2 regions of the Pseudoalteromonas sp. A25 genome follow, and region 2 is predicted to be linked to the other one. Evidence: predicted binding sites of a transcription regulator. Region 2 holds the regulator's gene; the other holds the start of a gene.

The links. Region 2 encodes MetJ, which represses methionine synthesis genes. Its sites were predicted from a motif close to TAGACGTCTAGACGTCTA; they were not measured.
Region 1: GDK41_RS06785 (homoserine O-succinyltransferase) is a predicted target of MetJ. The motif match lies at 1,535-1,552, and genes of this name have one in related genera.

What each region holds. Positions count from the first base shown of each region.
Region 1 is NZ_AP021846.1:1,588,714-1,592,901, forward strand. Features, by position in the region: gene GDK41_RS06770 (hypothetical protein) at 1-548, opposite strand, end outside; gene GDK41_RS06775 (hypothetical protein) at 711-1,103, shown strand; gene GDK41_RS06780 (cupin domain-containing protein) at 1,137-1,457, opposite strand; gene GDK41_RS06785 (homoserine O-succinyltransferase) at 1,614-2,561, shown strand; gene GDK41_RS06790 (homocysteine S-methyltransferase family protein) at 2,551-3,606, shown strand; gene metH (methionine synthase) at 3,617-4,188, shown strand, end outside.
Region 2 is NZ_AP021846.1:3,569,012-3,573,199, reverse strand. Features, by position in the region: gene rpmC (50S ribosomal protein L29) at 1-87, shown strand, start outside; gene rpsQ (30S ribosomal protein S17) at 87-344, shown strand; gene GDK41_RS15500 (sulfite exporter TauE/SafE family protein) at 978-1,931, shown strand; gene metJ (met regulon transcriptional regulator MetJ) at 2,010-2,330, opposite strand; gene metB (cystathionine gamma-synthase) at 2,618-3,841, shown strand; gene metL (bifunctional aspartate kinase/homoserine dehydrogenase II) at 3,846-4,188, shown strand, end outside.

The DNA.
Region 1 (4,188 bases), 1.9 Mb from region 2:
ACAATCCAATCTGATTCGTCTTCGAGTGACTTTGGCTTTAACGCTTTGAGTGTTTGCCAGTCTGTATGCCATGCACTGCTAGACACGATAGACACACTTGATAAATCTTCGCCAATTTTGTTATTTAACGTTTTAATGTTGTTAGCGGAGGTATAAATGCCCGCAACATACTCACCTTTGCGGATAATCGGATCTGAAATGTACAATTTATTAGTATGCTTATTCAGCTCTTGATACCAGAGGGTATCAAAACTAACGAGAAGTAAACCATCTAATAATAGCCTGATATTTCTGGCGTCATAGTTACCAAGGCTAAACTTAAAATTTAACTGAAGCCCTCCGAGCTTAATTGCTTTTTGAATGATGACAAACTCAACAACATCTCTTTGACACAAGGGATGCTTAAAATTGTCTATATTGTGAACAGTTTGTTCACCAAGTATGGTTTGGGCATAACCGTATATGTCTTCCTCAATAGTTACTGATACCTCATGTGAGAGCAAACTTTTGCTGAACAAAATAAATAACAATATGAATACCAATCGCATAAGTTTACCAACATCATTGAGCCAACACCGTTAAGTGTAGCGGAACGTTAGATGATGAGAGTTTTTAATGTGACATTTTAGTATTTGTCTAATATGGTAGTAGTGGACGATGGCTACAAGTTAGTCAGTACATCGATTATCGTATTCAAGGAGTATGGAACTATGAAATTTGAGCAGTTGCTTGACCACTTTGACAGTGGTATTTGCGTTGAGCAGTTACAAAAAGAGTCTCTGTTGGATTTAGCATTGTTATTTGTTGCGGTTGACGGCAGTGTTTGTGACTCAGAATTAAATGTCGTGAAGGAATGGGCAGGCACGTTAAGTTGGAATTCGGCGGTCAGTATGGATAACTACATTGCAGATATGATTGGTAAATGTATTCATGCAGTAAAAACCGATGACATTGAAGCATTTATAAAACATCGAATGAAGTATATTGTCGATCAACCGATGCGTGAATTAGCGCTAAAAATTGCACAAGAAGTGATAGAAGCTGACGGTGATCTAGATAGCAAAGAACGATCTGCTATGGCGTTTTTAGAGGCCCAAGTTTGATTTATTGTTTGCTGCTAGTACTTTTCAACTCAGTTAGTCACTATAAAACACTGCAAGCCAAATGGTTGCTTGCTCAGTGGACGTATGGCTTACGCGATGTTTCGTGTGGGCGGGAATAGTAAGGTGGTCGCCTTGCTCAAGCGTATATTTCTGCCCATTGTTAAATTCAACGGTGCCGTTGCCAGCTAACACGATCACCCACTCATGCTCACTTTGGTCATACCAAAAATCCTCACTGGATTTTTGACCATAAGAAACGATCCTTTCAATTCGAACATTGTTAGCCGTTATTAAGTCTTCAAAATGCTCTTTCGTTTTGTCATCAGGAAGTTTTTCAAAGAGGTTGCTTGTCATTTTTATATACCTTCAGTGCACTCAAGTAGATGTTACTGTGTATGCGTTGAACTTTGCATACAGCGTTATAAATAATTTGGACGTCTAAACATCTAGAGGTTGATATTTTTAAGATTCCATTCATAATGTCAGCTAAACCTAACTAGGGAGTGAAGTATGCCAATTACAGTAAAAGATGAATTGCCAGCAATTGTGCGTCTGCGCCAAGAAAATGTGTTTGTTATGCCAAAAAGTCGCGCAAAAACCCAAGAGATCCGTCCAATGCGTTTGGCTATATTGAACCTGATGCCAAATAAGGTTGAGACTGAGGTGCAATTTATCCGTTTGTTGGCAAACTCTCCGCTTCAGGTTAACGTTGATTTATTGCGTTTAGATACCCATCGCAGCTCCGATAATTCTGAGCAGCATCTGGATATGTTTTATCGTTATTTTTCTGACGTAAAAGATCAAAACTACGATGCATTGATCATCACAGGTGCGCCTTTGGCACACCTTGAATATGATGACGTAATTTACTGGCAAGAATTACAAGAGTTTTTTGATTGGGCAGAGCACCACGTTACTTCAACTCTGTTTTCTTGTTGGGCTGCGCATGCAGGGCTATATCATCATCACGGCTTAAAACGCGAGCTCAAAAAAGATAAGTTATGTGGTGTGTTTAAGCATCAATGCTACTTCGAGCACGGCGCACTAACGCGCGGGTTTGATGATGAGTTTTTAGTGCCTCATTCTCGCTACGGTCATATAGACCCTCAGCAGATCGCTCAAAGTAAAGAACTAGTGATATTGGCAGGCTCAGATGAAGTTGGTGCATATTTGATAAAGAATGTTTCCGGCAGTCAAGTGTATATCACCGGCCACCCAGAATATGATGCAGATACATTACTTAAAGAATATCAACGTGACATTACCAAAAGCGATGATGCCCCTAAGCCGTATAACTATTTTCCGAATGACGATGCATCTCAAAAGCCTGCAAAAACGTGGCAAAGCCATGCCTTTTTGTTATTCTCCAACTGGCTAAACTACTATGTTTACCAAACTACACCATACGATATTAACCTCGTTAGCCAAGATGTAAGGACTAACAATTATGCCGAATAAACGCGCCGCCTTAACAGAGGCATTAAAGCAACGAATTTTAATTTTGGATGGTGCTATGGGCACGATGATCCAAAAACACAAGTTAGAAGAGCAAGACTATCGAGGTGAAAGGTTTAAAGACTGGCACGTATTAGTTAAAGGCAATAACGATTTGTTGAGTATTACCAAACCAGAGGTGATTGAACAAATACATCGTGACTTTTTGGATGCGGGTGCGGATATTATTGAAACCAATACCTTTAACTCTACTACTATCTCCATGGAAGACTATGACATGGCAAGCCTGAGCAAAGAGATTAATGTTGCTTCGGCGCAGCTTGCGCGTAAGCTATGTGACGAATATACGGCGCAAAACCCAGCAAAACCGCGTTATGTGGCAGGTGTGTTGGGGCCAACTTCTAAAACTTGCTCTATCTCGCCTGATGTAAATGACCCAGGATATAGAAACGTAACTTTTGATCAGCTAGTTAAAGCGTATGTTGAGTCAACATTGGCATTAATTGAAGGTGGCTCAGATCTGATTTTAATAGAGACAATATTTGACACGCTTAACGCTAAAGCAGCCTCATTTGCGGTAGAAGAAGCATTTGAGCAAGCGGGGGTGACGTTGCCTGTAATGATCTCTGGGACTATCACAGACGCCTCTGGGCGCACTTTATCGGGTCAAACGACTGAAGCATTTTACAACTCAATTCGTCATATTAAGCCGCTTTCAATAGGCTTAAATTGTGCGCTAGGCCCAGATTTACTTCGTCAATATGTGGTTGAGTTATCTAGAGTATGTGAAACTTTCACTTCAGTGCATCCTAATGCAGGCTTACCGAATGAATTTGGTGAGTATGATTTAGAAGCGCCAGAAATGGCCAAAGAAATTATAGACTGGGGCAAAGAAGGGCTGATCAATATTGTGGGTGGCTGCTGTGGCACCACGCCTGAACATATCAGCGCATTTGCTCAGGGGCTTGAAGGTGTTGCACCTCGCCAACTACCTGAGCTTGAAGTTCGCATGCGCTTGGCAGGCCTTGAAGCCTGTAATTTGAATTAGGAAGTATCTTATGACGCAACAATCTACCGCTATATTTACCAACGTTGGTGAGCGTACTAACGTTACCGGCTCTGCGCGTTTTAAACGGCTCATTTTAGAAGAAGAATACGAAAAAGCCTTGGATGTTGCGCGCGAGCAAGTAGAGAACGGAGCGCAAGTCATAGACATTAACATGGATGAAGCCATGTTAGACTCAAAAGCGGCCATGGTGAAGTTTTTAAACTTGATTGCTTCAGAGCCTGATATCTCTCGCGTGCCTATTATGGTTGACTCATCAAAGTGGGAAGTGATCGAGGCTGGCTTAAAGTGCATTCAAGGTAAGGCGATTGTCAACTCTATCTCTTTGAAAGAAGGGGAGGCGCCATTTATACATCAGGCAAAGATAATTAAACGCTTTGGTGCTGCGGCTGTGGTAATGGCGTTTGATGAGGAAGGGCAAGCAGAAACCGCTGATCGTAAATTTGAGATATGCGAGCGCTCTTATCGTATTCTGGTAGATCAAATTGGCTTTCCACCAGAGGATATTATTTTTGACCCTAATATTTTTGCGGTGGCAACCGGGATTGAAGAGCACGACAACTA
Region 2 (4,188 bases):
CAGCTAGCTCAAACTCACGAGCTGAAAAAAGTACGCCGCAATATTGCGCGTGTTAAAACGGTTATCAACCAGAAGGCAGGTGCATAATGAGCGATAAGATCCGTACTCTTCAAGGTCGTGTACTAAGCGACAAGATGGACAAATCTATCGTTGTTGCAATCGAGCGTCAGGTGAAGCACCCGATCTACGGTAAATTCATCAAGCGTACAACTAAGTTGCACGCACACGACGAAAGCAACACAGCTAAAGCAGGCGATACAGTTACTATCAGTGAATGTGCGCCGATTTCTAAAAAGAAATCATGGACTTTAGTTGAAGTAGTTTCACGTCCAAAGCAAGCTTAATTTTAGTTTTATACTAGATTAAACTTTGTTTTCAAAAGCCTCGGCCCTTGGGTCGGGGCTTTTTGCGTTTTAAGGGGATTAGGCCAGTTCGTAATAACCTAGAATCATTTTGAGGGATAAAGCCTAACACAAGCTGCGTTAAAAACTGCTCATGTAGAACAACTGCATAGCGATATTTTTGTCTTGCTACCGATATATTTTATCGCCTAAAAAGAGATCACTTAATTAATACCAATTTTATTAATACATTGATCATTCTAGCGAGCTAAATAACTCATTAACTGCGTTAAATATTTCTCATGTAGAATAACTACATAGCGAAATATTTGCCTTGTTACTAAGCCATTTATCTGTCGCAATATCTGATCACCAATTTAATGCAATTGGTATAAGTGAATTGGTATTCAATTTGGCGTTAGTTACGTTAAAAGTTTTTATTAATAACGAAATAGGGCTTAGTTATCGTAAGGTTTCCATATCGAAAAATAGAACATCTATTTAAGGAATGGGCATAACGTGAAACTATATGTGTGGTTATTGGTAGTGCTAGTGTAAAATATACTCAATTTCGTGCTTGATTGATTAGATTAGGCGCAGAGTATATATACCAACTTTTAAAGAGATGTTCTTATTATGCGCTACCGCAGCAATCTTTTTTGGCTGACTTTGCTCTTTGGCGCTGGTGTCTGGTTAATTGCATTTTTATTGTTGTGGGATATGACAGCGTTGTTATCTAGCTGGAAAACCAGCCTGACTATGCTTTTTGGCTCTTTTGTCGCAGGCTCTACACCGTTAGGTGGTGGAGCTGTCGCGTTCCCAGTATTCACCAAGGTATTGCAAGTAAGCGCTGATGAGGCGCGCGTTTTTTCTCTTTTTATACAATCGGTCGGAATGGCTTTTGCCGCTCTCTACTTTATTAGTAGGCGGGTTTTTATCGACTGGACTTCGATTGCTCGAGGTATGCGCTATGCCTTTGTAGGTCAGTTATGCGCCGTGACCTTTTCAGTTACAGACGGAATATTACTGAAGTACTCATTTAGTTGCTTTTTGTTACTGGTTGCTACTTTACTCATACATGATAAAAAAACGCTTGTTCTTGACCTCAGTAAGAGAAAACAACACCTTATTTTTTCACTACTCACTTTTTCAGGTGGAATGATAACCGGTTACTTAGGCTCGGGGGCTGATACTGTATTATTCTTTTATTTTGTACTGCTGTTTGGGATCCATGCTAGGAAAATGATACCCACAACAGTGACATTCATGGCTTTGAATGCCCAGCTTGGTGCGGTTTTGTTTTTTATTCTAGGTAAACAGCCATCAGAATTTGTGATTAACAGTTGGTTTTTTGCTGCACCAGTTGTGGCTTTAGGAGCGCCATTAGGTGGCTATCTATTAACAAGGTTGAAAGCATCATATATCTTAAGTTTTGTGATTTTGGTGATTTTAGTAGAGTCGGTCAGCACGCTTCTATTATTACCTCTTCATCCTGTCAAAATCATTCTACTTAGTTGTTTATTAATCTATGTGGCCGCAGCTTTGTCATTAAAAATAAAAACGGTATTGATAAACAAACGTAACTTATAAGCATCTTTCTTAGAGAAGAGCGGGTAACATATTAGGTAAGTCAGCCATGAGTAACATTCATGGCTGTATTTAGGTATGTTACTCTTCGTTGATCACTGGCACTTCTAGTCCCATATCTTCCATTATCTTACGCACTTCCTCAGGTACCTTTTCAGGATTATCCTTACGTAAGTCTTCATCACTGGGTAATGGTTGACCTGTAAATGCATGCAAAAAGGCTTCACATAATAGCTCACTATTGGTTGCATGACGTAAGTTATTAACTTGGCGACGCGTGCGTTCGTCAGTTAAAACCTTAAGTACATTTAACGGGATAGAGACGGTAATTTTTTTTACTTGTTCAGATTTCTTACCGTGCTCAGCGTAAGGGTGAATATATTCACCATTCCATTTAGCCATAATATTGTTGTTGCCTCAGTGTTTGAAATGCCAATAAGACTGTACTCGTAAACTTAATCAGTGAACTTTCCACGATAAACTATATTGATAAGTCTATCGCTATAGTTTATTCAAAAGTGCAGTCTTATTAGCAATACTAATTTAGTTAGGTGGCGAAATTTTATCGGTTTAAAAAAGATAGTCAAATACTAGTTAAATAGCCATTTAGAAGTATAAATGTTTTGACTTCCTTTTTCATATCATCTAACCTTTTAGACGTCTAAACATCCAATTATCTAGGTGATGAAATGAGTCAATGTAAAAAATCGACGATTGCAGTGCGTCATGGTATCGAAGCTGACAAGCATCATGGTGCTGTTGTGCCTCCACTATATTTGTCGACGACCTATTCGTTCGCCGATTTCGATACTAAGCGTGCCTATGACTATGGTCGTAGCGGTAACCCTAATAGAGACACTTTAGCGCAAACTCTTGCGCAGCTTGAAGGGGGTGAAAGAGGGATAATTACGGCAACGGGTATGTCAGCAGTACATTTGGTAACACAGCTGTTGAATCACGATGATACCTTGGTGATCCCTCATGACTGCTATGGTGGCAGTTATCGTCTATTTACATCTTTACAGAAGCGCGGGTTGCTAAAAGTAGAAGTACTTGACCTTACACAAGCTGCAAGTTACGAGCAAATAAAAACAATAAAACCTAAGCTCGTTTGGATAGAAACACCAAGCAACCCTATTTTAAGGTTAACAGATATCAAAGCGGTCACTGAGGCTGCAAAAGAAGTGGGAGCTTTGGTTGCTGCAGACAATACGTTTCTTTCACCTGCACTGCAAAACCCAATTAAATTTGGTGTAGATATTGTTGTGCACTCAACGACAAAGTATATAAATGGTCATTCAGATGTTGTAGGTGGAGCTGTGATCGCTAAAACAGCTGAACTGGGTGAAGAACTAGCTTGGTGGGCCAACAATATTGGTATAACAGGTGCGCCTTTTGACAGCTATTTAACTCTAAGAGGGTTGCGGACATTAAATGTCCGCTTGAAGCAACACCAAGAAAATGCAATGACTATTGCAACATACCTTGAACAGTCTCCTTATGTTAGTCAAGTGTATTACCCAGGGCTCACATCTCACCCTCAACATGCGCTTGCAAAACAACAACAAGAGGGCTTTGGTGGTATGGTGAGCTTCGATATTAAAGGCGGATTAAATGAGTCTGCTAAATTTTTGACGAGCCTAAAACAGTTTTCTTTGGCCGAATCACTCGGCGGAGTTGAAAGTTTAATTTGTCATCCAGCGACAATGACCCATGCTGGTATGGAGCCGCAGGCTCGTTTAGAGGCAGGGGTAGGTGATACGCTGATCCGCATCTCTGTAGGTATTGAAGATGTGCAAGATTTACTTAGTGATTTGGAGCAGGCATTTGTTCAGCTACAAGCGGGCAGCGGCAGCGCATCAGACGATGGTAAAACATTTAAACTAACGCCGGCTCACACGGCCTTATGGTAAGAGAATGACAAAAGTAGTTCATAAATTTGGTGGCTCGAGTCTTAGCTCTGCTGCTCGTTATCAAGCTGTTGCACAAATAGTGTTGAGTCAGTGCCAAGCTAAAGATTGTGTTGTTGTATCAGCCGCAGGAAAAACAACAAATACACTTGTTAAACTTTGGGACAGTTATCAGCAAGATGATAATCAAGGATTTAGTGATATCTTGCTACAAATTGAGAATCATCAAATTGAGTTGATCTGTGCCTTACTGAACGCAGATGAACAGCGTGCTTTGCTTGGGTGCTTGCGACAAGAATTGCAAGCGATCGGTGAAGCCTGTAAACATAATACCTTACATGAAGCGAGTT